DNA from 3 places in the Mesorhizobium sp. M0119 genome. Region 2 is predicted to be linked to each of the others. Evidence: predicted binding sites of a transcription regulator. Region 2 holds the regulator's gene; each other region holds the start of a gene.
The links. Region 2 encodes LexA, which represses DNA repair genes until DNA is damaged. Its sites were predicted from a motif close to TGTTCNNNNTGTGTTCNG; they were not measured.

Region 1 (10,545 bases), on a different contig from region 2:
GAGATCCTCGAGCGTCACATAGGTGCTGGTGCCCGTATTGTAGAGACGGCGATTGGCATATTTCTTGATAACAATAGGTTCGTCTTTTGCGGCCATCTGCATCCTCCCCGGACACCGGGCAGCTTAAGTAAGCCGCCGGTAACGATTGCGCCTTTTTAAAGGATATGCGCAAAAGCGTCATGAATCCAAGCAGTTTGTGCAGTGCGAGAACATTTTATGCTGCGCAGCACGGATGGGCTGCCGTCGCCGCGACGCGCGGCCTGCTTGCGACGGAGCAACGCCCTAGCCATTTCGGGTTTGACTCGGGTTGTGGAAAGGGCAAGAAAAGTCCCCGACGGCACCCGAAATCGTTCCCCGAAAGCCTGGAGAAGAACATGTCCGCTTCCAACGCCATCGTTGTCGCCAGTGCAGCGCGCACGCCTGTCGGCTCCTTCAACGGCGCCTTCGCCAACACGCCAGCCCATGAACTGGGTGCCGTCGCCGTCAGGGAAGCGCTTGTCCGAGCCGGCGTTGACGGCAAGGAGGTGGACGAGGTCATCCTCGGCCAGATCCTGACCGCGGCTCAAGGGCAGAACCCGGCGCGACAGGCGGCTATGGCCGCCGGCGTGCCGCAGGAGGCGACCTCCTGGGGCCTCAACCAGCTCTGCGGCTCCGGCTTGCGCGCCATCGCGCTCGGCATGCAACAGATCGCCCAGGGCGACGCAAGGATCATCGTTGCCGGCGGCCAGGAATCAATGTCGATGGCTCCGCACGCGCAGCATCTGCGCGGTGGCGTCAAGATGGGCGATTTCAAGCTGATCGACACCATGATCAAGGACGGCCTGACCGATGCCTTCTATGGCTATCATATGGGCAACACCGCGGAGAACGTCGCCCGCCAGTTCCAGATCACCCGCGACGACCAGGACCAGTTCGCACTGGCTTCCCAGAACAAGGCCGAGGCCGCGCAGAAAGCCGGAAAATTCAAGGACGAGATCGTTGCCTTCACAGTCAAGGGCAGGAAGGGCGACACGATAGTCGACCAGGATGAATACATCCGCCACGGCGCGACAATCGACGCCATGACCAAGCTCAAGCCCGCCTTCGACAAGGAAGGCACGGTAACCGCTGCCAATGCCTCCGGCATCAACGACGGCGCCGCCGCCGTGGTGCTGATGACCGAAGCGGAAGCCGCAAGGCGCGGCATCACACCGCTGGTGCGTATCGTTTCCTGGGCGACCGCCGGCGTCGACCCGCAGATCATGGGGACGGGACCGATCCCCTCCTCGCGCAGGGCGCTGGCCAAGGCCGGTTGGTCGGTCGGCGACCTCGATTTGGTCGAAGCCAACGAGGCCTTCGCCGCGCAGGCCTGCGCCGTCAACAAGGACATGGGCTGGGACCCGGCGATCGTCAACGTCAATGGCGGCGCCATCGCCATCGGCCATCCGGTCGGCGCCTCGGGCGCGCGCATCTTCAACACGCTGGTCTACGAAATGGGCCGCAGAAATGCCAAGAAAGGTCTTGCGACGCTGTGCATCGGCGGCGGCATGGGTGTTGCCATGTGCGTGGAAGCATTGTGATGAGATAAGCGATACGAATAGGATGCTGGCGCAAAGCGAGTAGGGAATAGAGGGCAAACCCCACCGCTTCAACGCTCAGTCATCTGCATTTCCCGGGAGGACATATGACAAAGGTTGCAATCGTCACAGGCGGGTCGCGCGGCATCGGCGCGGCGATATCGGTCGCCTTGAAAAGCGCCGGCTATTCGGTCGCCGCAAACTACGCGGGCAACGAGGAAGCGGCGGCAAAGTTCAAGGCCGCGACCGGCATCCCGGTCTATAAATGGTCGGTCGCCGACTACGAGGCCTGCGCCGCCGGCATCAAACAGGTAGAGGCCGATCTCGGTCCCGTCTCGGTGCTGGTCAACAATGCCGGCATCACTCGCGACGCGATGTTCCACAAGATGACGCGAGAGCAATGGAAGGAGGTCCTCGATACCAACCTTTCCGGCGTCTTCAACATGACGCATCCGTTGTGGGGCGGCATGCGCGACCGCAAGTTCGGTCGCATCATCACCATCTCCTCGATCAACGGCCAGAAAGGCCAGGTCGGCCAGGTCAATTATTCGGCCTCGAAGGCGGGCGATATCGGCTTCACCAAGGCACTGGCCCAAGAAGGCGCGCGCGCCGGCATCACCGTCAACGTCATCTGCCCCGGCTATATCGCCACCGAGATGGTCAAGGCGATGGACGAGAAGGTCCTTAACGAGCGCGTCATCCCGCAGATCCCGGTCGGCCGTCTCGGCGAGCCGGAGGAGATCGCGCGCTGCGTCGTCTTCCTCGCTTCCGACGATGCCGGTTTCATCACCGGGTCGACCATATCAGCCAATGGCGGCCAGTACATTAGCTGAGGCTTGGGATGTCGCGGATGCCCCCCCGTACCGGCCTGACGGCAGGTACGGGCAGATAACCGGGCTGTCACGCGGCACGTTTCAGCGCTGGGCTGGCTTCAGGCTGGATTTGGGCAATTGAACCTGCCTCGCACGCGGGCGCCGGCAGACGGGCAAGCGGCGCCCGACTGAGGCCCGACAGCTTCAAGGCGATGCGGCGCTTCAGGAATGGTGTGAGGTTCAGCACCGATAGCATGAGGTTGCGGACGAACCGCTTCACCGGACTGCGGGTAAGCGCCATGCCGGTCATCATGGCAGCCAGGTCAAGCACCTCCTGGGCCGCCGGGCGTCGCAGTGTTTCATAGAGTTCGAGCTCCGCTTCCGGGCGCACGCCGTTCACCACGTCGCCAAGCAACTGACCAAGCACGACCGCGTCGACGATGCCGGTGTTCATGCCTTGCCCTCCGGCCGGGCTGTGTACGTGCGCGGCATCGCCCATCAGGAACAACCGGTCCTTGCGGTATGACCGGACCAGGCGGTGATGCACGCGAAAACGCGAGCTCCATTTCAGGTCGAGCACCCGGCCTCGTTTGCCGGTCGGTCCGCGGCTGTCCAGCAGCGCCTGTATGTCTGCGACCGCGGGTTTTTCCGGCGCGTCGTCCATTGTCGCGACGACGCGGTACGATCTGTCCGGAAGCGGCGCCACCACCACCAGCCCGGCTGGCGCAAAGAACAGCGACACTTCGGTTGGCCCAACCGGCCAGTCGAGACGAACGTCGGCGAGAACGAACGACGCCTCATAGGCCGCGCCGTCGAACTCGATGCTGGCCGAGCTGCGCACCAGGCTGTGCATACCGTCGCCGCCAACAACGTAGCGTGCCGATATGATCTTCTCGCTGCCGTTCTCGACCACCGTCACCCACGCACCGTCAGTGTCCTGAACCACGGCCTTGGCCTCGACCATGCGGTGGATCACGCCGCCCAGGGCGGCAATCCGCTCGGCGAACACCTGCTCGGTGAGATTCTGAGGCAGCATCATCAGATAGGGATGCCTCGACGGAAGCCTTCCGAAATCGAGCTTGAGCAGTGCCCGATTGCGGTCGCGGATGGCGAAATTCTGCAGCTTCAGGGCAAGTTCGCTCAGCCGCTGCGTGACGCCCAGCGGCTCCAGCGCTTCCAGCGTCTGAGCGTGGATGACGCCAGCCCGCGAGGTCTGAAGGCCCTCCCCAAGCCTGTCGATCAGAACATGGTCGACCCCGGCCTGGTGCAGCACGATGGACAGCGCCAAGCCGGTCGGGCCGGCGCCAATAATCAGGATTTCCGTTGTATCGGGCAACATTTTCTCTCTCCATTTGTCAACATATGTTGACTTTTTAGCCGAAGCCATTGCATTTGTCAACGACCGTTGGCATATGCATTTTCATGACCGAGAATCAGTCGAAGAAACCCAGCAAGTCGGATCGCACCCGGGCTCAGATACTTGAGGCCGCGAGGCTCCTGTTCGCCGAACGCGGCTATGACGGCGCCTCGATCCGTGACGTCGCGGCCCATGCTTCGATCGATCCGGCCATGGTGATCCGCTATTTCCGCAGCAAGGACGAGTTGTTCGCCAGGGCGGCCGTCGTCGATCTGAAATTGCCCGCACTACGGGTGATCGACCGAACCGACATCGGCAAGACACTGATCAGGCGATTTCTCGAAATCTGGGAAGATCCGGCCAACGGTACCGGCATGGTAATTCTGCTGCGTTCGGCGACGTCGAACGAATTTGCCGCCGAAAAGTTGCGCGATGTATTTGCCAACCAGGTGAGGCCACTGGTTGCGGCGGTCGCTGATCCAGCCGATGCGGGCCGGCGGGCCGGGCTCATTTCCAGCCAGTTGCTGGGATTGGCGATGTGCCGGTACCTGCTGCGGCTTCCGCCGGTCGTCGCCCTGTCCCAAGACGAAATCATCCAGAACGTCGGCCCCACATTGCAGCGCTATGCCGTCGGAGCGGACGTATCCTGAACAAGCCGTTCAGCGTGGCTGGCCGAGTGTGAGCCTCATGCAGCAACTGCGTCGACCCGATGGCCATGACGCCGCGTGTGCCGAACCAGTACACAAAGGTTAACGGCCGCCGCGCAGCCTGTGCAAAAACCGCCGGCAGCCTGTGGATTCTCGGTGGGAAAGATGTTCACAACACAACATGTTGCGGTGAACAAACCAAGAAACTTCGCCTATCTCTGATTCGTCGCCGATTCGTTCCGGCTTTGAGCGGAACGTTAACGGCGAGAGCTGAAAACACCCTCGAAATGATTAAAGCGTATTAGGAAACATCAATAATTTCATAATGTTGGGCGAAGCAGATTGGCCGGCCACGATCATTCACCGGCAAAGGTTAACCGCAGTGCTCGCTTGGATGCCGCTTGCATGAATCGGGCCAGTTTCTGTGATTCAGCATGTGGTGAGACTCGCTGGCAGAAAGCCCAGATGTAGCCGTGAACAAACCCTGAATCAGCGCCAGTCAGTGATTCGTCGCTGATTCGTTCCAGACTCGTTCCAACTGTTAATCGGGAACAGATTTTCTGGCTTGAAGCGACCAATCGGCCTGCCCTCGGCACATTCCGCTTTCGCTTCGCGCCCGAAATCCCTATGTGTCGCCTGTCATACGCGGCCAATATGGGCGCGCTCCCGACAATGCGAGGCAGAGAGCCTTATTTCCAGGCCGATGAACATCCATCCGAAACACACTGAACCGCTGATCCTGTCGGGTCGAGACGTGACGGCCGTGCTCGGCCCGACCAACACCGGCAAGACCCATCTCGCCATCGAACGCATGGTGGCGCATGAAAGCGGCGTCATTGGCCTGCCGCTCAGGCTGCTTGCCCGCGAGGTCTATACGCGCGTCTGCGAGAAGGTCGGCGCCCATAAGGTTGCGCTCATCACCGGCGAGGAAAAGATCCAGCCGGCGGGCGCGAAATACTCGGTCTGCACCGTGGAAGCGATGCCGCGCGAGACCGACGCCGCCTTCGTTGCCATCGACGAGGTCCAGCTCGCCGGCGATCTCGAACGCGGCCACATCTTCACCGATCGCATCCTGCATCTGCGCGGCCGCCAGGAGACGCTGCTGCTGGGTGCGGCCACCATGCACGGCATCCTGCAGCGCCTGCTGCGGGGCGTGTCGGTGGTGACCCGGCCACGCCTATCGCATCTTGCCTATGCCGGCTCGAAGAAGCTGACCCGCCTGCCGCGGCGCACCGCGATCGTCGCTTTCTCGGCCGACGAGGTCTATGCCATCGCCGAGCTGATCCGCCGCCAGCAGGGCGGTGCCGCCGTCGTGCTCGGCGCACTCAGCCCGCGCACCCGTAACGCCCAGGTGGCGCTGTTCCAGTCGGGCGACGTCGACTATCTCGTCGCCACCGACGCCATCGGCATGGGCCTCAACCTCGACCTCGACCATGTCGCCTTCGCCCAGAACCGTAAATTCGACGGCTACCAGTACCGCAACCTGACGGCGGCCGAGCTCGGCCAGATTGCCGGCCGTGCCGGCCGGCATTTGCGCGACGGCACCTTTGGCGTCACCGGCCAGGTCGATCCGCTGGATGAGGAACTGGTCAAGAACATCGAGGCGCATGATTTCGATCCGGTGAAGGTGCTGCAGTGGCGTACCGCGCATTTCGATTTCGCCAACCTCGATGCGCTGAAGCGCTCGATTGAGACCAACGCCCCGGTCGAAGGCCTGACGCGCGCACTGCCGGCAGTAGACGCGCAGGCGCTCGAGCATCTGTCGCGCGACGAGGACGTCCGGGCACTCACCACCGATGCCGGACGCGTGGCGCTGCTGTGGGAAGCCTGCGCGCTGCCCGACTACAGGAAAATCGCGCCGGCCCAGCACGCCGACTTGATCGCCTCCATCTACATGGACCTTGCCAGGCAAGGCCATGTCGACGAGAACTACATGGCCGAGCAGGTGCGCCGTGCCGACACCACCGAAGGCGACATCGACACGCTGTCGCACAGGATTGCCCAGATCCGCACATGGACCTTCGTTTCCAACCGGCCCGGCTGGCTGGCCGATCGGGCACACTGGCAGGAAAAGACGCGCGAAATCGAAGACAGATTGTCGGATGCGCTGCATGAGCGGTTGACGAAACGTTTTGTAGACCGCAGGACTTCCGTCCTCATGCGGCGCCTTAGAGAAAACACGATGCCTGAAGCCGAAATCAGCCCAACCGGAACCGTCCTCGTCGAAGGCCACCATGTCGGCGAGTTGCAGGGTTTCCGCTTCACCGCCGACCAGAGCGCCGGCGGCGAGGACGCCAAGGCGGTGCGGGCGGCGGCGCAGAAAGCGCTTGCCGCCGAGTTCGAGGCGCGGGCCGAGCGCTTCGGCGCCTCTGCCAATGGCGACATCGCGCTGGGTTCGGATGGCACGCTGCGCTGGATCGGCGCCCCGATCGGCACACTGGTTGCCGGCGAAGACGCTTTGAAGCCGCGTCTCGTTCTGCTCGCCGACGAGCAACTCACCGGCCCGGCCCGCGACAAGGTTGCGGCGCGCGCCGAGCGCTTCGTCAACTTTCAGATCGAATTCCTGCTGAAGCCGCTGGTCGACCTCAAGAACGCCGAGCAGATCACTGGCATCGGCCGCGGCATCGCTTTCCAGCTCGTCGAGCATTTCGGCCTCATCAACCGTCGCGACATCGCCGACGAGATGAAATCCCTCGACCAGGAAGGCCGCGCGGCGCTTCGCCGTCTCGGCGTGCGCTTCGGCGCCTACCATGTCTTCGTGCCGGCGCTGATCAAGCCGGCGCCGGCCGGGTTGATAACGCTGCTGTGGGCGCTGAGAAACGACGGCAAGGACAAACCTGGCTTCGGCGATGTCGTTCACGCACTGGCCTCCGGCCGCACCTCGGTGGTCATCGATCCGACCTTCGACAAGACCTTCTACAAGCTGGCGGGCTACCGCAATCTGGGCCGGCGTGCTGTACGCGTCGATATTCTCGAGCGGCTGGCCGACCTGATCCGGCCGGCGACCAACTGGAAGCCGGGCCTTGGGCCTCGCCCCGACGGCGCCTATGACGGCCAGTCCTTCGTGGTGACGCCGCCGATGATGTCGATCCTCGGCGCCACCGCCGACGACATGGAAGAAATCCTGAAGGGACTCGGCTATCGCGCCGATGCCAAACCGGCGGCCGAGGTCAAGGCGCGGCTCGAAGCACAGGACAATGCCGCGCGTGAAGCTGCCGCTGCAAAGCAGGCGGCGGAAGAGGCAACGCAAGCCGAGCAGGCGAGGATGGCGGAAGCAGCTGCCGCGGCAGAGCCGCCGGCGGAGGTTTCCGAGCCCGTGTCGGATGCGGCCCCAGTTGCGGAGGCTGCGGCCGAAGCCGTGACCGAAACGGAAGACCAGCCGGAAGCTCCAGCCCCTGAAGCTGCGGCAGAAGTCACGCAAGAGACCCAGCCCGCCGCCGAGGCGATTGCTGAAGCACCTGCGGAACCAGCGGCCGAGCCAAGGGCGGAACTTGGGGCGGAAACTGAAGCTGCGGCACCGGCAGAGCCGCCGGTTTCCGACACTACGGAAGCATCGCCGGCCGAACCTGCAGCGACGGCAGGAGCCGTCGCCGGCGAAGCTGCCCCAGAGGCGGAGGAGCCAAAACCTATCCTGTTGTGGCGGCAGGGTCGTTTCGACCAGCGCCCGCGTCATCGCCAGCATGACAACCGCCCCCGGGACAATCATCGGGACAGTCGCGCGCGCAATGGTCAAGCTGCGCCGGACGGCCGCAGCGATGCGCCGGTGGATGCCGGCGGGCAACCGACGCCGGGCGACCGGCCCGCCCGTCAGGGGCGGCACGACCAGCGCGACGGCGCCGGCAAGCCGCGCTTCGACCGCAGCAAGTTCAAGCCTAAACTGCAAGGCGAGGCTGGAGAGCAGCGCGCCGGCAAGCCGCAAGGCGAACGCCCAGACCGGCGCGAAAACCGGCCCGACTGGAAGGCTGGCCGGCAGGACGGCAAAGGCGGCGCCCAAGGCGCAAAGCCCGCCTTCCAGCCAAAGCCGCGTGAGGAACGCCCGGTCCGCTTCGATCCGGACTCGCCCTTCGCCAAGCTCGCCGCGTTGCGCGACCAGCTGAAGAAGTAAGCTGCTCGTCCGATGGTCACTGATGCCCGCCAGCGCATCGACAAGTGGCTGTTCTTCTCGCGCGCGGTAAAATCGCGCACGCTGGCAGCCAAGCTGGTTGTCGCCGGACGCGTCCGCATCAATCGCGACAAAGCAGCGCATGCCTCCGATATGGTCCGGCCGGGCGATGTTTTGACCATCACGCTGGAGCGGCGGATCTTCGTTTGGAAAGTCCTTGGCACCGGCGTACGGCGTGGCCCGGCCGAAGAAGCCCGCCTGCTCTACGAGGACATGTCGCCGCCCCCCGCACCCAAGGGCGAGGCGCTTCCCGATGCGGTGCCGCCGTTGCGCGAGGCCGGCAGCGGTCGCCCGACGAAGAAAGAACGCCGCCAGACCGACCACCTGCTCGGCGACGATTGAGCAAGGTCGAACTTCCGCTTTGCCGGCCCGCTGGAATTCCATTCCGGAAAACCGCGGCACCGCTGGTAAGGGCCGCCCTTGCCACCAGCGGACAAAGGCGTTACCTCACCAAAAAAGCCCAACAAAATGGGACGTCCCGGAGCCGACCAATGACCTATGTCGTGACCGACAATTGCATAAAATGCAAATACATGGACTGCATCGAGGTCTGTCCGGTCGACTGCTTCTACGAAGGTGAGAACATGCTCGTCATCCACCCGGACGAGTGCATCGATTGCGGCGTCTGCGAACCGGAATGCCCGGCCGACGCGATCAAGCCCGACACCGAGTCGGGCCTCGACAAATGGCTGCAGATCAACACCGAATATGCCGAGAAATGGCCCAACATCACCGCCAAGAAGGAGCCGCCGGCCGACGCTAAAGACTTCGATGGCGAAACTGGCAAATTCGAGAAATATTTCTCCCCGGAGCCCGGTGAAGGCGATTGACGAGCCTGCCGGCTGCGGCGGCCTGACGTCGCGTAACAGACGTGATACATTAACTGCCTTGACAGGCGGCGACGGCGCGTGGCCTTCGCGCGTGCAGCAAAACCTTGATTCTTCCGACTTTTTGTGTTACACGAACCAAACATGCCGGTGACACAACGTCGATTTATGGCGCAAACGCCCCAAATCACTGAAAGGTGAATTTCTCAATCCGGACCAGAGCGATCTGGGGCAGGCGGTCGCAATGTTGCGATTTGCCGGTCCTGGCCTTTCCGGTGAGTTCATCGTTGTGTGGCTAAGGACCGGTCACCCCGGTCGCACGAGTTCGGGCCGGCACGATGCCGGTACCACAACAAGGAGTTCAGGGCGTAATGGCAACGATCACCCCGCAGAAGAAGTCCACCGCAGCGCGCCACGGTTTCAAGACCGGCGAGTACATCGTCTATCCGGCGCATGGTGTCGGCCAGATCGTCTCGATCGATGAGCAGGAAGTCGCGGGCCACAAGCTGGAGCTGTTCGTCATCGACTTCCAGAAGGATAAGATGCGCCTCAAGGTGCCGGTCGCCAAGGCGACCTCGATCGGCATGCGCAAGCTGTCGGAAGAGGATTATGTCGAGCGCGCGCTGAAGGTCGTGCAGGGCCGCGCCCGCGTCAAGCGCACCATGTGGTCGCGCCGCGCCCAGGAATATGATGCCAAGATCAACTCCGGCGATCTGATCTCGATCTCGGAAGTTGTGCGCGACCTTTACCGCGCCGACAACCAGCCGGAGCAGTCCTATTCCGAACGCCAGCTCTACGAGGCGGCGCTTGACCGCATGGCCCGCGAGATCGCGGCCGTCAACCGCATGTCGGAGACCGAAGCGGTGCGCCTCATCGAGGTGAACCTCAACAAGGGTCCGAAGCGCGGCGCCAAGGCCGACAACGAGGAAGCCGAGCAGGAAGAGGCTGCTTGAGCTTTTTGCTTTCGAATTCAGAAAAACCCGGCCTCGCGCCGGGTTTTTTGTTTTGGCTGACTGGCGATGGCCATTCTAGCGCTCGCCACCGCCCTCCCTTTCCGCCTCGTGCTTCAGCGTCGCGATAAACCGCTTGGTCCGCTGGCGTTCCGGGTTGCTGAACAGCACCGCGGCCGGGCCTTGTTCGACGATGTTGCCGGCATCGAGGAACACCACTTCCCGCGCGATCTT
Region 2 (10,545 bases):
TTGGTCAAATGCGCCAAGCCTGGTCAGGAACTGCGCGCCGATCTGCCCTCTATCGGTCCGCTGACCGTCGATGCGGCGCATGCCGCCGGACTGGCCGGCATTGCCGTCGAAGCCGGTCGCTCGCTGGTGCTCGAAGGTCCCGCCACCATCGGACGTGCCAACGCGCTCGGCCTTTTCGTGGTCGGCCTGCCTGCTGCGGAGCCGGCGCATGGCGAATGACCGGCCGTTGAAGATAGCCGTCGTCGCCGGCGAAGAGTCCGGCGACCTGCTTGGCGCCGACCTTGTGCAGGCGTTAAAGCGGATGACCGGGCGCGAAGTTCGGCTTGTCGGCATCGGCGGCCGCCATTTGCAGGCGCTCGGCCTGGCGCCATTGTTCGACGGCAGCGAGATCGCACTGATGGGGCTTAGCGCCATCCTGCGCGACCTACCGCGCCTGATGCGGCGGATCGGCCATACGGCAAACGCGATTGCCGGTGAAAAGCCCGATTGCCTTATCACCATCGACAGTCCGGATTTCTCGCTGCGCGTCGCCAAGAAGGTGCGTGCTGCCGACCCGACGATCCCGATCGTCCATTATGTCTGCCCGAGCGTTTGGGCTTGGCGGCCGGGCAGGGCGCCGGCGATGAAGCCATATGTAGATCACATCCTTTGCATCCTGCCGTTCGAGGTGAAGGAACTCGCCCGCCTGGGCGGGCCGCCCGGCACCTATGTCGGGCATCGCCTTGCACATGATCCGGGCATAATCAGTGCCGTCAGGGCGCAGGGGCAGCCGCGTGATCTGTCTGCAGATCACGTTAAAACGTTGCTTGTATTGCCCGGTTCGCGTCGTGGTGAGGTGCGGCGCCTGGTTGGGCCGTTCGGCGAAACGGTGTCGATCCTGCGGGCGCGCGGGCACCGCTTGCGCCTGCTGTTGCCGACGGTGCCGCACGTCGCCGACCTGGTCAGGTCCTCGGTCGCGAGCTGGGACGAGAAGCCGGAGATCATCCTCGATGCCGAACGCAAATGGCAGGCCTTCGGCAAGGCCGATGCGGCGCTGATCGCGTCGGGGACGGTATCGCTGGAACTGGCACTGGCGGGTGTGCCGATGATCTCCTGCTACCGGCTCGATCCGGTCATGCGCATGGCGCAGCCGCTGATCAAAGTATGGAGCGCAGCCTTGCCCAATCTCATCGCCGACCGGCCGGTTGTGCCGGAACACTACAATCAATATGTGCGGCCGCATTATCTGGCGCGGCAACTGGAGGCGCTGTTCTTCGATACCGCCTACCGCGCCTGGCAGAAGCACGGTTTTGCCGACATTGCCGGGCGTATGGCAACCGCCAAGCCGTCAGGCGAGATGGCGGCGGGGGTGGTGATGGGGATGGTGAGGAAGTGAGTGAATAGTGAATAGTGAATAGTAGTTTCTAGACAGGGAGCGACGCTTTGCTACTCCCATTCACCATTCACCATTCACCATTCACCATTCATCATTCACCGCTTCGCGATCGGCACATAATCCCGTTCCGGCGCGCCGGTATAGAGCTGGCGCGGACGACCGATCTTCTGGTGCGGGTCCTCGATCATCTCCTTCCACTGCGCGATCCAGCCGACGGTGCGGGCGACCGCGAACAGCACGGTGAACATGGTGGTGGGGAAGCCCAGCGCCTTCAGCGTGATGCCGGAATAGAAATCGACGTTCGGATAGAGCTTCTTCTCAATGAAATAGGAATCGGTCAGCGCGATTTTTTCCAGCTCCATGGCGATGTCGAGCAGCGGATCGTCCTTGATGCCGAGCTCGCCCAGGACCTCGTGCGCGGTCTTCTGCATGATCTTGGCGCGCGGATCGTAGTTCTTGTAAACGCGGTGGCCAAAGCCCATCAATCGGAACGGATCGTTCTTATCCTTGGCGCGCGCAATGAATTCCGGGATGTGATCGACATGGCCGATCTCGCCCAGCATGTTCAGGGCTGCCTCGTTGGCGCCGCCATGTGCGGGACCCCATAGGCAGGCGATACCGGCAGCGATACAGGCAAAGGGATTGGCGCCCGACGAGCCGGCCAGGCGGACGGTCGAAGTCGAGGCGTTCTGTTCGTGATCGGCGTGCAGGATGAAGATGCGCTCCATCGCGCGGGCCAGCACCGGATTGATCTTGTATTCCTCGCAAGGCACGGCGAAGCACATATGCAGGAAGTTGGCCGCGAAATTCAGCTCGTTCTTCGGATAAATGAATGGCTGGCCGATGTGGTATTTATACGCCATGGCCGCGATCGTCGGCATCTTGGCGATCAGCCGCATCGAGGCGACCATGCGCTGATAAGGGTCCGAGATGTCGGTGGAATCGTGGTAGAAGGCCGACAGCGCGCCGACCACGCCGCACATCACCGCCATCGGATGCGCATCACGGCGGAAGCCGGTGAAGAAGCGCGACATCTGCTCATGCACCATGGTGTGGCGCGTCACCCGGTAGTCGAAATCGTCCTTCTGCGCCTTGGTCGGCAGTTCACCGTAGAGCAAGAGGTAGCAGACTTCGAGGAAGTCGCCGTGCTCAGCCAGCTGGTCGATCGGGTAGCCGCGGTGCAAGAGAATGCCGGCATCGCCATCGATGAAGGTGATTTCCGACTCGCAGCTCGCCGTCGACGTAAAGCCGGGATCGTAGGTAAAGACGCCGGTGGTGTTGTAGAGCGAACCGATGTCGATGACGTCAGGTCCTACCGAACCACTTCGTATCTTGAATTCATGGGTTTTGCCGCCGAGTTCCAGCTTTGCCGTCGATGCCTGGGTTTTGCCGCCAAATTCCATTTTTGTCGCAGGTTCGGTCATAGCAAACTCCTTTTTGTTTCCTCAGGCCGGCAAAGGCAAAATATCTGAACCCAACACGTCAAAAGCATCGGAACACGCACATTTGCGCCCGCAATTGAATCTGCGCGCCAGATTAGGCCAAGACCCAATGTTGCACTGCGAAACACACCTTTCAATGCCAATCTTCTTGGGCCAGTTTGCTAATCGATTTGATCAGCGATCCGCGCCAGGCTTTCCTCGCGGCCAAGCACGGCAAGCACATCAAAGACACCTGGCGAGGTACTTTTGCCGGTGAGCGCGGCGCGCAAAGGTTGGGCCACGGCGCCGAGTTTATGGCCGCCGGCCTGCGCATAGTCGCGGATCGCAGCTTCCGCGGAGGCGGCAGACCAGGCCGAAACCGTGGCTAGTGCCGCATGAGCGCCCCGCAGGATCGCGCGCGCCTCACCGCTGAGCAGCGCCGCCGCCTTCTCGTCGACCGGCAGCGGCCGCTCGACGAACAGGAATGCAGCCCCTTCAACAAGTTCGACCAGCGTCTTGGCGCGCTCCTTCAGGCCGGGCAAAGCGGCAAGCAGTTGCGCCTTGCGTCTGTCGTCGAGGCGCGCGGCGATTGCCGGGCCGCCTTCTAGATAGGGCAGAGTGGCGATGAAGATGTCGAGCAGCGCTGCCTCGTTCATGCGGCGCATGTGCACGCCGTTGAGCGCTTCGAGCTTGGCGAAGTCGAAACGGGCGGCGCCCTTGTTGACGTCGCCAATGTCGAACCATGCGATCATGTCGGCGATCGACATGATCTCATCGTCGCCATGGCTCCAGCCAAGCCTCGCCAGATAGTTAAGCAGCGCCTCCGGCAGGTAGCCCATGGCGCGATAGGCCTCGACGCCAAGCGCACCGTGCCGCTTCGACAGCTTGGCGCCGTCGGCACCGTGGATCAACGGGATATGCGACATCGACGGCACCTCCCAGCCCATGGCCTGGTAGATTACGGTCTGGCGTGCGGCGTTGGTCAAATGATCGTCGCCGCGGATGATGTGGGTGATGCCCATGTCGTGATCGTCGACGACGACGGCATGCATGTAGGTTGGATTGCCGTCCGAGCGCAGAATAATGAAATCGTCGAGATCCTTGTTGGGAAAGCGCACGTCGCCCTGGACGCGGTCATGCACCACCGTCTCGCCGTCTGTCGGCGCCTTGATGCGGATCGCCCCCTTGGCGCCGGCCGGCGCCTCCGAGGGGTCGCGGTCGCGCCATCGTCCGTCATAGCGAGGAGGCAGCCCCATGGCCCGTGCGCTCTCGCGCATTGCTTCCAGCTCGGCAGGCGTCGCATAACAATAATAGGCCTTGCCCATGCGAACGAGCTCCTCGGCCACCTCGCGATGGCGCGGCGCACGCTCGAACTGCGACACCGGCTCGCCGTCCCATGCCAGGCCAAGCCAGGAAAGCCCGTCGAGAATGGCCGCGGTTGCCGCATCGGTGGAGCGCTCGCGGTCGGTGTCCTCGATGCGCAGCAGCATCGTGCCGCCTGTGTGCTTGGCATACAGCCAGTTGAACAGCGCCGTGCGCGCGCCGCCAATGTGCAGATAGCCGGTGGGCGAGGGGGCAAAACGGGTGACGACCTTATCGGGCATGGAACTCTCAGGCGGGCGAAGGAAGTGGGTTTGCGGACTTTCGCGCGTTGCGCGTTCATGTAGCATAGGAGGTCGAGGGCGCAAGGGGCAGACCCGATGGCTGTGCGAGGCCGTGGTGCGGGCGAGGGCGAGGACGCTGGTAGCGGCGTCAGCGAACGCTTGCTGTTTGCCGCTCCCCTGCCTGTCCTGCCGACACCGGCATTGCTGCCCGCTCCGCGCTTCGATGCTCCGTCGCTGCCGGCCAGCGACCCAGCAACGGTTTCCGTGCCCGCGGGCGAGCCCATCGTGCGCCTACGCCGGCGTTTCCGCCTTCCGTCACCGTCCCGTATCCGCAACAGCGTAACCTCGGCGGCCGGCCTGGAACTCGACCGCGGCGTCGCCTTCCTGCTGGTGCCGGTGTTCCTCGCATGCGGGGTGGTCGTGTATTTCGCGATGGCGGCCGAGCTGGCCTTCCCACAGCCGATCGCTATCGTCGCCTTGGCAGCCCTTTGTGCCGTCGTCTCGCGGTCATGGCCCAGGACGCGCCTGTGCTTCATGGTGGCGTTGCTCTGCGCGCTTGGCGTGCTTGCCGCCAAGTTCGAGACCTGGCGTGTCGGGACGCATATGCTCGGTTCCGAAATCTCGACGCGGCTGACGGGTCGCGTCGTATCGTACGAGCCCATGGCGAGCGGCCGCATCAGGCTGACGATCGATGTGATCTCAACCGCCAGGCCGACACTGCGCTACATGCCGGAACGGGTCCGCGTTTCGGCGATGAAAATACCGGCTGAGCTGACCGCCGGTTCCGAGATCTCCGGCTATGTGCGGCTGCTGCCGCCGACCGGGCCGGTGCGGCCCGACAGCTATGATTTCTCCTTCGACAGCTATTTCGCCGGTATCGGCGGCAGCGGCTTTTTTCTCGGCAATCCGAAAGTCGTGTCGTCGGGCAGCATCCCGCTTGCCGCGCGGCTTTCTTCGGCGATCGAAGACGCGCGCGAATCCATCGCCGACCATATCCGCAGCCGCATTGGCGGCGCCGAGGGCGAGATTGCTGCTGCGCTGATCGTCGGCGTGCGCGCCGGCATTCCCGAGGAGATCAACGAAGCGATGCGGCGTACAGGCATCTACCACATCATCTCCATCTCGGGGCTGCATATGGCGTTGGTCGCCGGCACCATCATGGCGCTGCTACGCGGCGCCTTTGCGCTGTTTCCCGATTTCTCATCGCGACGGCCGGTCAAGAAATATGCCGCGGCCGCCGCGCTTTTTTCGATTGCGGCCTACCTCGTCTTTTCCGGCATTGTGGTAGCGGCCGAACGCAGCTTCATCATGCTGGCGGTGATGCTTATCGCCGTGCTGTTCGACCGGGCCGCGCTCACCATGCGCAACCTGGCGATCTCGGCCATCGCGGTCATTCTGGTGTCGCCGCACGAGGTGGTCGGTCCGAGCTTCCAGATGTCCTTCGCCGCGACGGCGGCCCTTGTCGGCGCCTATGCAGGCTGGTCCGATTACCTCGCCGGCAGGGCCACCACCCCGCCGCCCCGGCGGTCGCCGCTACGCTTTGCCACTCGAAAGGTCCTGCTGGGCATGGGCGGCCTGGCGATGACCTCGATCATTGCAGGGAGCGCCACGGCGCTTTTCGCCATATGGCATTTCCAGCGCGTGGCGCCGCTCAGCCTGTTCGCCAATCTGGCCATCATGCCCATCGTCTCACTGGTCGTCATGCCCTTCGCCGTCCTCAGTGCGCTGGCGATGCCGTTCGGCGCGGATGGGCCTTTCCTCTACGTGATGGGCAAGGGGCTGACGGCGATGATCGCCCTGTCCGGGTGGATCTCCGAGCGCTCGCCGATCGATGCGGTCGGGCTGATTTCGCTGAGATCCGTCCTTCTGGTGACGATCGCCCTCGTCATTGCCAGCATGGCGACGACCTGGTTGCGGCTCGCGGCACTTCCTTTTGCGCTCGCCGGCTTGCTAACGACAACGCAGACGCGTGTACCCGACGTATTGATCTCGGAGGACGCACGGCTGGTCGCGCTGCCGATCGGCAGCGGTGAACTTGCGGTCAACCGGGCACGCCCGAATGAGTTCACCATCGACAACTGGAAACGCGCGCTCACATCAGAGGCTATCGTCGCGCCGGAAACACCTGGAAAGAACGATCCGCAATTCGACATTGCCGATCCGGCCGACCTACCGCCGGGCATGCCGTTCATTTGCACGGACGGCCTCTGCCTTGCCAGGCATCCATCCGGCGCGATCATCGCGCAAGCCAAGGACCGCGATACTGCACGGCCAGCCTGCGCCTTTGCCAGCTTGATCGTCATCGACGACGCCACCGCCCATAATCCCTGCTACTATGACCGGCTGGTCCTCGTCGTCACCAAACGGCAACTAGCGCGCGCGGGAAGTGCGGCCGTCTATTTCGATCCACAAGCGGCAACACGCGCCGAAATCCGTTTCGCCGTCGAAAAATCATACCGGCCCTGGCACATGCAGCGGAGATTTTCACGCGCGGCGCGGGGCCTGCCGCCATACCGCAGGACCGACAAGCCAAAAGCCGGCGCCAAGGGCGGAGCTCAGTAGCGGCGGATCAGTCCGACGAGCTTGCCTTGCACCTTGACCCTGTCTGGTCCGAAGATGCGCGTCTCGTAGGCCGGATTGGCGGCTTCCAGGGCGATCGAAGCGCCCTTGCGGCGGAACCGCTTCAGCGTCGCTTCTTCCTCGTCGACCAGTGCCACCACGATCTCACCGGGGCTCGCCGTATCGGCATTGCGGATGATCACCGTGTCGCCGTCGAAAATGCCCGCCTCGATCATCGAATCGCCTTTGACCTCGAGCGCATAATGCTCGCCGCCCATGATCATATCCGGCGGCACCGAAATCGAATGCGTCTGGTGCTGGATGGCGTCGATCGGCACACCAGCGGCGATGCGGCCCATCACCGGAATCGAAACGGCGGCGACGACATCGTCGTCATTGCCGGCTGCAGGGACGCGCGATGATGTCGGCTTGCCCTGCCGAGGGGCGCCTTGCCCAAGACTGCCCTGGATGACACTCGGCGAGAACTTGCGTGCCGCATTGAGGCCGGGGGCGATCGAGTCAGGCAGGCGCAGCACCTCCAGCGCACGGGCCCGGTTGGGCAAACGGCGAATGAAGCCGCGCTCCTCCAGCGCTGTAATCAGCCGGTGGATTCCGGATTTGGAAGCCAGGTCGAGCGCTTCCTTCATCTCGTCGAAGGAAGGCGGGATACCGCTTTCCTTCAACCTTTCGTGGATGAACATAAGCAGTTCGTGTTGTTTGCGTGTCAGCATAGCGACCCCCAACAGAATCAGAAAAACAAACCCAGAACAAACACTATCTGTTCCAGTTGTGTTCCGCAACTGTTTAAAGTTTAATGAATGCGTTAAGGCTCGGGAAACAAACCACGCCCTTACCGGAATGCCGCATTTTCACCCGCCGCGAGCCTCATCGCCTTGATTCTGCTGTCGTTTGCGCCCTTCTGGCTTCCTAGAATGCGCCACTGGCATCCGCCGTCGGTCGGCAAAGGGCACGGAAGTGAACCCGTATCGACTGTGTGGTTTGGTCAAAGCACCGTGAACGAAACGAACTCAAAACGCCAACCTCGGGTTAACTCCTGGTTTCCACCGCCTGGTCAGGCTGCCTCTCGCTGGTGGAGCCTTGCTGCGCGCTATCCGGTAATGGAAGAACAGTCGATGCGTGTCCGGCGTTGCGTCGAATCTTTGGGGAAGCAGGCAAATCATGACAGGAATTCCCGATCTCGCGGCCATAAAGGCGATGGATGCCGCAGATCCGCTGCGCGCGATGCGTGACCGCTTTGTGTTGCCGCAAGGAGTGATCTATCTCGACGGCAATTCGCTAGGGGCTCCTTCGCGTGCCGCTTTCGATGAATTGCGCAAGGCCGCGACCGAAGAATGGTCGCATGATCTCATCCGCGCATGGAACACGGCCGGCTGGTTCAACATGCCGCTTGAACTTGGCGACCAGCTCGGGCGCCTGATCGGTGCCGCGACCGGCCAGACGGTGGTCTGCGACACGACGTCGGTCAACATCTACAAGCTGCTGCACGCCGCCATGGCCATGCGGCCGCAGCGGCGGGTCATCGTCGCCGAGGGCGATAGTTTTCCGGCAGACCTTTACATGGCTGAAGGTGTGGTTTCGACGCGAAAAGATACGCTGCTGCGCCTCTCGGGGGTCGACGCGCCGACCATCGAAGAGCTGATCGACGAACGCACTGCCGTGGTGCTGGTGAACCACGTCAACTACAAGTCGGGCGAACTGCGCGACATGCCGGGGCTGACGCGCAGGGCCCAGGAGGCCGGGGCGATGATCGTCTGGGATCTCTGCCACACCGCCGGTGCGATGCCAGTCGAGCTCGACAAGGCAAACGCCGATTTTGCCGTTGGCTGCACCTACAAATATCTGAATGGCGGACCGGGTGCACCTGCCTTCATCTATGCGGCTGAGCGGCATCTTGCCGACATCCAGCAGCCGCTCACCGGCTGGTGGGGCCATGCACGGCCCTTCGCCTTCGAGCCAGGCTATGCGGCCGGCACCGGCATCCGCCGGTTTCTGTGTGGCACCCAGCCGATCCTGTCGATGCGGACGCTGAAAGGCGCGCTCGACATCTGGAACGATGTCGACATGACGGCGGTGCGCAAGAAGAGCATCGCGCTGGCCGATCTGTTCATCGAGCTTGTTGATGCAAGGTGCGGCGCTTACGGGCTCACGCTCGAAAGCACGCGCGACGGGGAAAAACGCGGCAGCCAGATTTCATTCATGCACGAGCATGGCTACCAGATCATGCGCGCGCTGATTGAACGTGGCGTGATCGGCGATTTTCGCGCGCCATCCACCATGCGCTTCGGCTTCACCCCGCTCTATGTCGGCTATGCCGATGTCTGGCAGGCCGTCGAAGTGCTTGAGGACATCCTGCGCACCGGTGCGTGGAAGGATGCGCGCTTCGCCATCAAGGCGGCTGTCACTTGAGATTGATGCGAGAGCTGGAATCGTGAGGCTGGCGACGACGCGCCGCGCGATGCTTACGGCTACGTTGCAAGGCCATATTGCCAAGGGAGGGCGCAGGGTGTTCGAACGTCACATTGCCGATTGGGACAACGCCTATGCCAACGGCGCCAACATAGCCGGCAGCGATCGCTGGCCGGCGGCCTGGATCGAGCCCGCGCGGGTTTTCCGCAACGTGCTTTCGACGCAAGGCAGGGCGCAGCTCGACATGGCCTATGGCGATAACCCACGCAACCGGCTCGATCTTTTCCTGCCGGCCATCAAGCCCAAGGGACTCGTGGTGTTCGTTCATGGCGGCTATTGGATGGCTTTCGACAAGAGTTTCTGGTCGCATCTTGCCGCTGGCGCTGTTGATCGTGGCTATGCGGTTGCGATGCCGTCCTACACGCTCTGTCCGCAGATACGCATTGGCGGCATCGTCAAGGAAGTCGGCGCGGCGATCGGCAAGGCGGCGGCGATGGTCGCAGGGCCGCTGATGCTGACCGGACACTCGGCCGGCGGCCATCTTGTTAGCCGGATGGTTACGGCGACGACGCCGCTGGCGCCCGAAGTGGTCCGGCGCGTTCGTCATGTGGTGTCGATCTCGGGGGTGCACGATTTGCGCCCGATCATGCGCACCGGCATGAACGAGACGATCGCGATCGATGAGGCCGAGGCGCAGGCCGAAAGCCCGGTGCTGCTGCGCCCGATGGACAAGGCCCGCCTGACCTGCTGGGCCGGCGGCGGCGAGCGCGCCGAATTCCTGCGCCAGAGCGCGTTGCTGGCCAATATCTGGATCGGTCTGGGTGCCGCGACCAGCTCGGTGGTCGAGCCTGACCGGCATCATTTCAACATCATCGACGGTTTGGCCGATCCAGACCATCCGCTGACCCGGACCTTGATCTGGGAGTGAGGCAGGTTCAGCGTAGCATCAGCACGCCGCAGGGGGAGCCCGCCGCCGCGGCAGGCGCGAACGGCGCGCGGACGATCAGCCCGTTGGCATCGGCCAGCATTTTCAGCATCGAGGAGTCCTGGATGCCGAACGGCGTCGCCACGAGCGTACCGGCGTCGTCTGTGACAACAGCCCGCACATAATCTTGCCTGAGATCGTTGGCCGGCATGGCAGCACCGAGCCGTGCCTGAC
Region 3 (10,545 bases), on a different contig from region 2:
GCTCGAAGGTCCAGCCCCCCATGCCGGCGCGGATTGTTCCTGATTGAGTCATGGTAGTCCTCCCGGTTTGCAGAAAAGGATCACGCGATGGCGGTCGTCTCGACGGCTTTCGCCATGTCGACGACCGTCCATCCTGGCCGATATGGATTGGGCCGGCGACCCGTTTCGCGAAAGCCGTACGCCTTATACAACGAAACGTTCCGTTCCATTCTGGCATTGGTGTAGAGTCGGATTTCAGGCAAGCTCCATAGGCGCGTCTGTTGCTCGGCCCAATCGAGCAGTCCGATGCCGAAACCCTTGCCCTGAGAGGCGGGCGCAACGGCGACGCTGAAGATCATTGTATGGTCCGCATGTCGTTCGAGAACGATCAGGCCAGCCGTCTGCCCGTCTTGCTCCGAAAGCCAGACCTCGCCGCGCTCGATGCGCGGCGCATAGTCTTCGGTAATCGGGATCGGCGGTGCTCCCAGCATCGCGGTGTAAGGCGCGTAGGCGTCGGTGGTGAGCGAGATCACCGTGGCGAGATCATCGGCCCGAGCGGCTCTCATGATCAAAACTGGCCCGCACCGCCAGCGGCCGCAATCACCTTGTCCATGCCGGCGGCGATCGCGGCGACGGCATTGCGGCTGGCGTCGCCCAAGCCGTGGCGATCAGCCATCCAGTGCGCGTCATTGTAGGAGAGCCAGACCTTGCCTTGCTCGTCCTCCCAAGCCAGTGCCTTGACCGGCAGATCGATGCCGGCAGGCTGCCGGTCCTGCATCAGTGGCGTACCGCCTTTCGGATTGCCGAAAATCAGGAGCTGGGTTGGACGCAGTGATGTTTCGACACTGCGCGCACCGGCGGCGTGGTCAATGCGGGCGAAGACCAGCAATCCTGCACGTTCCACAGTCTCGACCAGGCGATCGATGGTTTCGGCCACGCCGAAGCTGCTTTGGACCGTGATGAGACCGTTCTTTGCCATCACTCCGCCGCTTCGCGCTTGCCTCCGGGGCGCCGCTCCAGCAATTCCCTCAGGAACTGCCCGGTATAGCTGCGTTTTTCGCGGACGATGTCCTCCGGCGTGCCGGACGCCACCAACTCGCCGCCGCCGTCGCCGCCCTCGGGGCCGAGATCGAGCACCCAATCGGCGGTTTTTATCACCTCTAGATTGTGCTCGATGACGACGACCGTGTTGCCCTGGTCGACCAGCTCGTGCAGCACCTCAAGCAGCTTGGCGACGTCGTGGAAATGCAGGCCGGTGGTTGGCTCATCGAGAATGTAGAGCGTCTTGCCGGTCGCCTTGCGCGACAGTTCCTTGGCCAGCTTGATGCGCTGCGCCTCGCCGCCCGACAAAGTCGTTGCCTGCTGGCCAACATGGATGTAGCCGAGGCCGACCCGCTTCAGCGTCTCCAGCTTGTCGCGCACGCCGGGCACGGCGGCGAAGAAATCGACGCCTTCCTCGACCGTCATGTCGAGAACGTCGGCGATCGACTTGCCCTTGAACAGGACGTCCAGTGTCTCGCGGTTGTACCGCTTGCCGTGGCAGACGTCGCAGGTGACGTAGACGTCGGGCAGGAAGTGCATCTCGATCTTGATGACGCCGTCGCCCTGGCAGGCCTCGCAGCGGCCGCCCTTGACGTTGAACGAAAAGCGGCCCGGCTGGTAGCCGCGCGCCTTGGCCTCCGGCAGGCCGGCGAACCAGTCCCGGATCGGCGTGAAGGCGCCGGTATAGGTGGCAGGGTTGGAGCGCGGGGTGCGCCCGATCGGCGACTGGTCGATGTCGATGACCTTGTCGAGGAATTCCAACCCCTCGATGCGGTCGTGATCGGCCGGATGTTCACGCGAGCCCATGATGCGGCGTGACGCCGCCTTGAACAGGGTCTCGATCAGGAAGGTCGACTTGCCGCCGCCGGACACGCCGGTGACGGCGGTAAACGTGCCGAGCGGGATTTCGGCGGTGACGTTCTTCAGATTGTTGCCGCGCGCGCCGACGACCTTCAGCCGGCGGTTCTTCTTGGCCTCGCGCCGCACGGCCGGCGTCGCCACTTCGAGTTCGCCCGACAGGTATTTTCCGGTGATCGAAGCGGGCGTCGCCATGATCTGGTGCGGCGTGCCCTGGGCGATGATGTGGCCGCCATGGATGCCGGCTGCCGGGCCGATATCGACAACGTAGTCGGCATGCAGGATGGCGTCCTCGTCATGCTCGACGACGATCACTGTGTTGCCGATGTCGCGCAGATGCTTCAGCGTGTCGAGCAGGCGGGCATTGTCCCGCTGGTGCAGACCGATCGACGGCTCGTCCAGCACGTAAAGCACGCCGGTCAGGCCGGAGCCGATCTGCGAGGCAAGCCGGATGCGCTGGCTCTCGCCGCCCGACAGCGTGCCGGAGTTGCGCGACAGCGTCAGGTAGTCGAGCCCGACATCGTTGAGGAAGCGCAGCCGCTCGCGGATTTCCTTGAGCACGCGCACCGCGATCTCGTTCTGCTTGTCATTGAGCGAAGCAGGCAGGTCGGTGAACCACTGGTCGGCCTTGCGGATCGACAGCTCGGTGACCTCGCCAATGTGCTTGCCGGCGATCTTGACCGCGAGCGCCTCGGGCTTCAGCCGATAGCCGCGGCAGGCCGGGCAGGGCGTGGCCGACATGAAGCGCTCGATCTCCTCGCGCATCCAGGCGGATTCGGTTTCCTTCCAGCGGCGCTCGAGATTGGGGATGACGCCCTCGAAGGTTTTCGTCGTCTTGTAGGAGCGCAGGCCGTCATCGTAGTGGAAGGTGATTTCGCGCTCGCCGGTGCCGTGCAGCACGGCTTGCCTTGCCTCCTCGCTCAAATCCTTGAACTTGTCGCCGAGCTTGAAGCCATAGGCAACGCCCAGCGCTTCCAGCGTCTGCGCATAATAGGGCGAGGTCGACTTCGCCCACGGGCTTACGGCGCCAGCGCGCAGCGAAACATTCTCGTCGGGCACGACCAGGCTGGCATCGATGGCGCGCTGGCTGCCGAGCCCGTCGCAGGTTGGGCAGGCGCCGAACGGATTGTTGAAGGAGAACAGCCTGGGCTCGATCTCGGGAATGGTGAAACCGGACACCGGGCAGGCGAACTTTTCCGAGAACAGCATGCGTTCATGCGTCTCGTTCTTCGACTTGTTGACCGAATCCTCGCCGGTCTGGCTGGCGTCGAGCGGCTTGTCGGCAAATTCCGCTACCGCCAGTCCGTCGGCCAGCTTCAGCGCGGTCTCGATGGAATCGGCGAGCCGCGTCGCCAGATCGCCGCGCACGACGATGCGGTCGACGACAACGTCGATGTCATGCTTGTACTTCTTGTCCAGCGCCGGCACGTCGGCGATCTCGTAGAAGACGCCATCGACCTTGACGCGCTGAAAGCCCTTCTTCTGCAGCTCCAGCAATTCCTTGCGGTACTCGCCTTTGCGGCCGCGAACCATCGGCGCCAGAATGAACAACCGGGTGCCTTCCTCGACTGCAAGCACCCGGTCGACCATCTGCGAAACCGTCTGGCTCTCGATCGGCAGGCCGGTGGCCGGTGAATAGGGTACCCCGACGCGGGCGAACAAAAGCCGCATATAGTCGTAGATCTCGGTGACGGTGCCGACCGTCGAACGTGGGTTTTTCGAGGTGGTCTTCTGCTCGATGGAGATGGCTGGCGACAGGCCGTCGATCTGGTCGACGTCCGGCTTCTGCATCATTTCGAGGAATTGCCGTGCATAGGCCGAAAGGCTCTCGACATAGCGGCGCTGGCCCTCGGCGTAGATGGTGTCGAAGGCAAGCGACGACTTGCCCGACCCCGACAGGCCGGTCATGACGATCAGGCTGTCACGCGGCAGATCGAGATCGACATTCTTCAGATTGTGTTCGCGTGCCCCGCGAATGGAGAGATATTTATGGTCGGCCATCGCCGGTCGCCGCCTCAGAATCTGGAATTCATGGGATGGGCGGGTTTTCCCGACCACCCCCTATGTAGGTAAATTTCGCCGCCTTTTCGAGAGACGCCACAACTCTCGACCAAAGCGTTTAACCGTCTTTCGCGCGAACGGGCAAGCGGAAAGAACAAAGGCCGAACACGCTCCTGACAAAAGCTGCCCGTGCGGCCGGCTTCACAAAGCGTCTCGCGATCACATTTTTCGGTAATCGGCTATTCAAGGTTGACGTCCATGCGTCACGGGGGCAGACTCCAAACGTCAACGAAGCTGGCCGTCTTTCGATGGCCTCGCGGCCTGGGGCTAGCCTGCGAGACGCTGCGGGTTATGCGATGAGCGCTTCGACGACGACAGTCGCAACGAACAGAAGGAGAGCAGAGGCATGACTCCACCGGATAGTTCCTTGAGGCTCCACGTGTCGCTGGAGCCGCGGCAGGTATAAGTAGCCAGGTCAGGCGTTTAGCGCTACCTGCCAACGTTGATCTGCCGATCCCCACAACAATCAGAGACTGCTAGTCGGATCGTCGGCTGAACGCCGCGAAGCATCCGAAATAAAAAGCCGGCAGTACACTCCCGGCAATTTGGATTTTAGATCCAAGAAGCCCCGTCAGTTGCAAAAGCAATGGCGGGGCTGTTCGTTTGAAGCGCAATATTTGTGGTTCACACCAGGCGAACTTAGCGGCTGGAGGGCCTGATCCCGCCGGTAGCGACATCGATGGTGATGCTGCCGGAAATCCGAACATCGGTATCGCCGATCTTGAACGTACCGTTGCCGCTGCTTGGAACCGCGTCGTCGGGCTCGGGCTGCGGAGTTGGCTCGGCGATGCGATAGTCACTCGTCACACCGGGCAGGGCGCCCTTTTGCGAAGACGTCGAATTATCTTGGGCAAGTGCCATGCCCACCAGCATGTTCGTGCCCACAATGGCGGCAATGGCAAGGCATAGGCTGGATGAACGAATGGCGGTCATCACCTGACTATAGTGCGGCGATAGCGCCGAAGCCAGACCGGCGGCGCTGAGAGTTGCCGGCCCTCATATCGCTCAGTTCCGTTCGAAGGTGCTTCACGCGGCCTGCTTGCGAGTGTCGAAAACATGGTCGACGAGGCCCCAATCCTTGGCCTCCTGCGCAGTCATGAAAAAGTCGCGGTCGAGCGTGCGTTCCACTTCTTCGTAGGTGCGGCCGCAATGATGGGCGTAAAGATCGGTCATGCGCCGCTTGGTGCGAAGGATGCCCTCGGCATGGCGCTGGATGTCGGAGGCTTGGCCCTGGAAACCGCCGAGAGGCTGATGCAGCACGATGCTGGTGTTGGGTAGCGCGATACGCCGCCCTGGCGTGCCGGCCATCAAAAGAAACGAGGCCATCGAGGCGGCGAAACCCATACAAACGGTGGAGACCGGGCAACTGATATACTGCATCGTATCGTAGATGGCGAAACCGCTGGTCACCACGCCGCCCGGCGAGTTGATGTAGAGCGAGACCTCCTTGTCGGGATTGTCGGATTCCAGCGACAGAAGCTGGGCGCAGACCAGCGCCGAGGTGCCGTCATCGATCGGCCCGTTGATGAAGACGATGCGCTCGCGCAGCAGCCGCGAAAATATGTCGAAGGCGCGTTCACCGCGGCTCGACTGCTCGATCACCATCGGCACCAAATTGGCAAGGCCGCTCATCGTTTGTCTCCATTGACTGTTGTCGTTCAGGCCGCGCGCAGGAAGAGGCGCGGCGCGTTTGCGGCGATCTGCTTATGCTTGGGAGCGCGTGCTTCAAACGAAAGCCGGCAACCGGCACCTACCATCGCGATCTCCGGCATCGCTGCCCGAGCAAAACCATCATGGACGATGCGCAGATGCGTGCCGCCGGAAACGGTGCGGTCAAGCGTAAAGGTGACGATGCTGTCCACTGGGTTGTCGTTCTTTGGGCTGTCCAGGGGGTTGCCGGGCGGCACTTGCGTATCGCCGGGCGCCGCCCGCTCCCGCCAGGAATAGCGCAGCAGCCGTCCGGGATCCGCGTCGAGGATTTCGCACTCGATCGGCGCATTCGGCGCTTTAAAGGCAAAGCGGTTGCCGATTTCGGGCTTGATGTCGTTCGGCATCATCCAGGCCGCGAGCAGGTCCGGCACCGTCAGCGCCCGCCACACCTTTTCCGGCGGCTCGGGCAGCTCGCACTCGAACTCGATCTTGTCTGCCGCCATTTCCGCGCGTTCTTTGCCTCGGCTGGTCATTGGTCCATGTCCTTCAAAACCGTCTTGAGCCTTTCGATGCGCTCTGGCCAGAACGCGCGGTAGCGTTCGATCCAGCCGAGCAGCGGCGCAAGCCCCTTCGGATCGGCGCGGTAATAGGCGTTGCGGCCGGCCCGGCGCTCGACCACGAGGCCGGCGCCGCGCAGCACTGCGAGATGTTGCGATACCGCCGGCTGCGATACCGGCATGCCAGTGCGCAGTTCAGACACCGTCATCTCGCCGTCGGCGAGCCGCTCATAGACGGCGCGACGCGTTGGATCGGCCAGTGCCCGAAAAATCTCTGCTTCGATCATGCCGAAAGCATAAGTCAATACTTATCGGTTTGGCAAGCCGTGTTTTTAAAGACAGGCGAGGTTTTACAAACTCGCTGGAAGCCAGCGTCTCACCATGTCGGGGGATCCGTTGAACGTCGCCTCGAAAACTGGTGACGCGAGCACGGCATGGATATGAAGCATATTGGGAGCCGACGTTTCGGAAGCCATGTTGCCTGTGCGCGGCAACAACAAGCGACTGTCCGGCGGTCAAGACGACATGCTCTTCGTCGATCCACATCTCGGCCCTGCCGGCGATGACGGTAAGCACTTCCTCGACCGGGTGCCAATGTGTCGGGGCGCCAACCGCTGGTTCGACCCATTGTTCGAATATGCAAAGTTGAGTTGCGCCGTTGCGGGCCGAGACATGCATTCGGGTCTTTACTCCCGCCCGCCATTCTTCTTGCGGCTGATCGTCTTGCGCAACCATCTTCATGCGTTCGCCTCGATCCCATGGTCTGTGGAAATTCGACGTCAAGACACTACTTCTTACTGACAACTATTGACAGTGCAGGGCCTGTACTGTAGAACGAAAAGAGAACAAAAACGTTGTGGGAAAAGGCAGCGACGGCAGGCAGGGATTATCCGTAGCCTGTAAGGTGCAGCGACAGAAATCTGGTTTCGGATGAGCGCGGAGAAGTATCATGGCGGGTAGCGTCAACAAGGTCATTCTGGTGGGCAACCTCGGGGCGGACCCTGAAATCCGCCGCCTGAATTCGGGTGACCCGGTTGTCAACATTCGCATCGCGACGTCGGAAAGCTGGCGCGACAAGACATCCGGAGAGCGCAAGGAAAAGACCGAGTGGCACAATGTCGTGATCTTCAACGACCAGATCGCCAAGGTGGCCGAGCAGTATCTGAAGAAGGGCATGAAGGTCTATGTCGAGGGCCAGCTGCAGACGCGCAAATGGCAGGACCAGACCGGCAATGACCGCTATACGACCGAGGTCGTGTTGCAGAAATTCCGCGGCGAGCTGCAGATGCTCGATGCGCGGGGCGAGGGCGGCGGCCAGGTCGGCAACTATGCCGGTGGTGGTGCGAGCCGCGGTTCCGATTTCGGCCAGTCCGGCCCGGGCGAAAGTTTCAATCGCGGTGGCGCCAACAAGGGCGGCGGCGGTGGTTCGTCGCGCGAGCTGGACGACGAAATCCCGTTCTGATTTCTCGGGGCGGACTGCCCTTGCGGCGAAAAGCGCCAGCACCTTGGCCACGAAATGGCGTCCCGAAATCTGTCTTGGATTTTCGGGACGTTATGCGTTTGAGCGGTGAAAGGACGTATCAAGTGAAAGCAAGGGTCAAATGGGTCGAGGAGCGCACCTTCGTTGGCGAGTCCGCCAGTGGGCACAAGCTGGTGCTAGGCACTGCGTTCGGGCCGGAGGGCAAGACGCCGGGGCCGAGCCCAATGGAACTGGTGCTGATCGGTACCGGCGGCTGCTCGGCCTATGACGTGGTCCATATCCTCGAAAAGGGGCGCGAGGCGGTTGACGATTGTGTGGTCGAACTCGATGCCGACCGTGCAGAAGCCGATCCCAAGGTGTTCACCCGCATCCACATGCATTTTGTCGTCAAGGGCCGGGCGCTGTCACACGACAAGGTGAAGCGGGCGATCGGGCTTTCGATCGAGAAATACTGCTCGGCCTCGGCAATGATGGCCAAGACCGCCGAGATTACCCACGACTTCGAAGTCATTGAAACGACAGCGAAGTAGGGCAGTTCCTAAGTCGCCATCAGCGCCTTGATGCCGTCGGCGACGAACTGTACGGCGAGCGCCGCCAGGATGACGCCGAGCAGCCGTGTCAGGATCGAACGGCCGGTTTGGCCGAGGATACGGTCGATGCGCTCTGACAGCACGAACACCAGGTAAGTGATGACAAGGCAGATGGCGATGATGCCGACAAGTGCTGTCTGCGCGCCAAAACCCTGAAACGAGCTTGAGAGCAGGACGGTCGCCGAAATTGCGCCGGGACCGGCAATAAGCGGGATCGCCAGCGGAAAGGCGGCGATGTTGTGGATCATATCCCTGGTGATGGCGACGTCGCCGATCTTCTCCTTGCGGTCCTGCCGGCGCTCGAACACCATTTCGAAGGCGATGAAGAACAGCAGAAAGCCGCCGGCGACGCGGAAGGCCGGCAGGGTGATGCCGAAGACTGACAGGATCGACGCGCCGGCGATTGCGAACAACGCCACCACCAGGAAGGCGATGACCGAGGCGCGCACGGAGACCTGGTTGCGTTCCTCGCGGTTCATGCCGCGGGTCACGGCGAGGAAGAGCGGCGCCAGGCCGGGCGGATCGATCGTCACAAGTATGGTGACGAAGGCGTTGAACAGGCTGTCGAAGCTCGGCATGCTGACCCTCCCCCGCCGGCAATGCCGGATATCGGGATTGGTAGAGCAAAGCGGAGCCAGTGGAAACCGTGCGGATCACGGGCTCGCGGCGCGGCGCGCCAGGAACTCAACTTCGAGACGCCAGGTGGCGCCGTCGTCCTGTGAGCGTTCGCCCAGCCAGCGGAACGAATTTTCGGTGATGCGCGAAAAGCTCCAGCGCACAGCAGATCCGGTGCCGTCTGCGCCTTGCTGGATAATGGCGTCGCCCTCGGCACGGCCGAGCTGGCGGCTGTAGTACTGGCTGCGCGGATCGCTCCAGAAGATGTGCCAGGCGTCGACGCCGGGATCGTAGACGCGCAACGTCGTGCCATAGAAGGTCCATTTGCCGAGCGACGGCGAGGCGCCGGCGTCACGGGCGGGCAGGATCCATACGTCCTGGATCGCGCGGCCTTCGAGCACCCAGCCGAAATGCACCTCGCCGCGCCCGGTCAGCACCTGGCCGTCCTCGAGATGGCGCGTGGCGTCGAACGTCCAGGCGCCGACGAAGCGGCCGTAAAGGTTCAGTTTCTCGGCAAGAGCCGGTACGGGTCCATCGCTATGCAGGGCCTTGGCAAAGGAATTGGACATGGCTTCGCTCTCATCTTGTCAGGAGACCGGCAAGCATAGAGGCCGACAGGGGTTCTGCGCTTGGGAAAAATTGCTATATTTCGGCGATGGCGACGAGCGCGCACAGGCTGGCGTCGGGCCGAGGCTGGCAGGTGTCGGATGTCATCTGCACCGCCAGCGCCGCCGACAGGCCATTCGAGGAGGAGCATCGGGATTTCTGCATTGCCGCCGTAACCAGCGGCACCTTCCGCTATCGTGCGCGCCAGGGCACGGCGATGCTGGCGCCGGGCGCGCTCCTGCTCGGCAATCCCGGCACATGCTATGAATGCGGGCATGAGCATGGCGCTGGCGACCGCTGCCTCTCCTTCCATTTCGGACCGGCCTATATGGAGCGGATCGTCGCCGACGTGCCGGGCGCGAAGACGCTCGATTTCGGCACGCCACGCCTGCCGCCCTTGCCGGCGCTGGTGCCGCTGCTCGCCGACGCGGAGGCGGCGCGCGAGATGGCCGACACCGGCGCGTTCGAGGAACTCGCCCTGCGCATTGCTGGTGCAGCGGTGACAGCGGCTTACGGTGCCACGGAAGGACAAAGCGCGCCGAGCCGCCGTGACCAGAAGCGTGTTGCCGAAGCGGTGCGGCGCATCGAACTCGATGCCGACCGGCCGATCTCGCTTGCCGAACTCGCCGACGAGACCGCTACCAGCCCCTACCATTTCCTGCGCACCTTCCGGCACGTCGCCGGCATGACGCCCTACCAGTTCCTGCTGAGAGCGCGGCTGCACAGGGCAGCCGTGCGGCTGCGGACGTCGGATCAGGCGATTTCGACGATCGCCTTTGCGGCGGGATTCAACGATCTGTCGACCTTCAATCGCCGTTTCCGGCGGCTGATGGGCGAGGCGCCGGGTACTTATCGCGCCCGCCGGCGACGCTCGTGAAAGCGAGCCACGGCCATATCGTCGCAATTGGTGTATCCTTTTGAATTTGCCGCTAAAAACGACACTGGAAAACTGCCGCGATTGTTGGAGTTTCGGGCCGGCTTCCTATATAAGCACCAAGTGATTCCTGATTAGATTGTGATCCGATTTGACCGACCAAAAGACACCGCGCGGCGCCGACGGCGGCCCCACCGGCATCGAGCCGATATCCATCATCGAGGAGATGCAGCG

Region 1: a site for LexA is predicted at 4,892-4,909, ahead of NKJ40_RS08690 (helicase-related protein). Genes of this name have one in related genera too.
Region 3: a site for LexA is predicted at 6,977-6,994, ahead of NKJ40_RS13430 (single-stranded DNA-binding protein). Genes of this name have one in related genera too.

Annotation. Positions count from the first base shown of each region.
Region 1 covers NZ_JAMYTU010000006.1:173,658-184,202, reverse strand. The annotation lists gene phaR (polyhydroxyalkanoate synthesis repressor PhaR) at 1-96, opposite strand, end outside; gene NKJ40_RS08710 (acetyl-CoA C-acetyltransferase) at 375-1,559, shown strand; gene phbB (acetoacetyl-CoA reductase) at 1,664-2,389, shown strand; gene NKJ40_RS08700 (FAD-dependent oxidoreductase) at 2,457-3,707, opposite strand; gene NKJ40_RS08695 (TetR/AcrR family transcriptional regulator) at 3,791-4,375, shown strand; gene NKJ40_RS08690 (helicase-related protein) at 5,076-8,477, shown strand; gene NKJ40_RS08685 (RNA-binding S4 domain-containing protein) at 8,490-8,876, shown strand; gene fdxA (ferredoxin FdxA) at 9,026-9,364, shown strand; gene NKJ40_RS08675 (CarD family transcriptional regulator) at 9,733-10,314, shown strand; gene NKJ40_RS08670 (amino acid ABC transporter ATP-binding protein) at 10,390-10,545, opposite strand, start outside.
Region 2 covers NZ_JAMYTU010000009.1:154,964-165,508, reverse strand. The annotation lists gene NKJ40_RS11955 (LpxI family protein) at 1-219, shown strand, start outside; gene lpxB (lipid-A-disaccharide synthase) at 209-1,375, shown strand; gene gltA (citrate synthase) at 1,471-2,799, opposite strand; gene gltX (glutamate--tRNA ligase) at 2,979-4,400, opposite strand; gene NKJ40_RS11935 (ComEC/Rec2 family competence protein) at 4,497-6,962, shown strand; gene lexA (transcriptional repressor LexA) at 6,956-7,690, opposite strand; gene kynU (kynureninase) at 8,139-9,386, shown strand; gene NKJ40_RS11920 (hormone-sensitive lipase) at 9,484-10,314, shown strand; gene NKJ40_RS11915 (molybdopterin molybdotransferase MoeA) at 10,322-10,545, opposite strand, start outside.
Region 3 covers NZ_JAMYTU010000011.1:98,474-109,018, forward strand. The annotation lists gene NKJ40_RS13380 (DUF72 domain-containing protein) at 1-52, opposite strand, end outside; gene NKJ40_RS13385 (GNAT family N-acetyltransferase) at 81-551, opposite strand; gene NKJ40_RS13390 (DUF302 domain-containing protein) at 548-958, opposite strand; gene uvrA (excinuclease ABC subunit UvrA) at 958-3,879, opposite strand; gene NKJ40_RS13400 (hypothetical protein) at 4,579-4,872, opposite strand; gene NKJ40_RS13405 (ATP-dependent Clp protease proteolytic subunit) at 4,966-5,571, opposite strand; gene NKJ40_RS13410 (SRPBCC family protein) at 5,598-6,122, opposite strand; gene NKJ40_RS13415 (ArsR/SmtB family transcription factor) at 6,119-6,433, opposite strand; gene NKJ40_RS13420 (cupin domain-containing protein) at 6,375-6,710, opposite strand; gene NKJ40_RS13425 (hypothetical protein) at 6,597-6,947, shown strand; gene NKJ40_RS13430 (single-stranded DNA-binding protein) at 7,096-7,608, shown strand; gene NKJ40_RS13435 (OsmC family protein) at 7,731-8,156, shown strand; gene NKJ40_RS13440 (MarC family protein) at 8,165-8,794, opposite strand; gene NKJ40_RS13445 (hypothetical protein) at 8,870-9,400, opposite strand; gene NKJ40_RS13450 (helix-turn-helix transcriptional regulator) at 9,487-10,314, shown strand; gene gyrA (DNA gyrase subunit A) at 10,463-10,545, shown strand, end outside.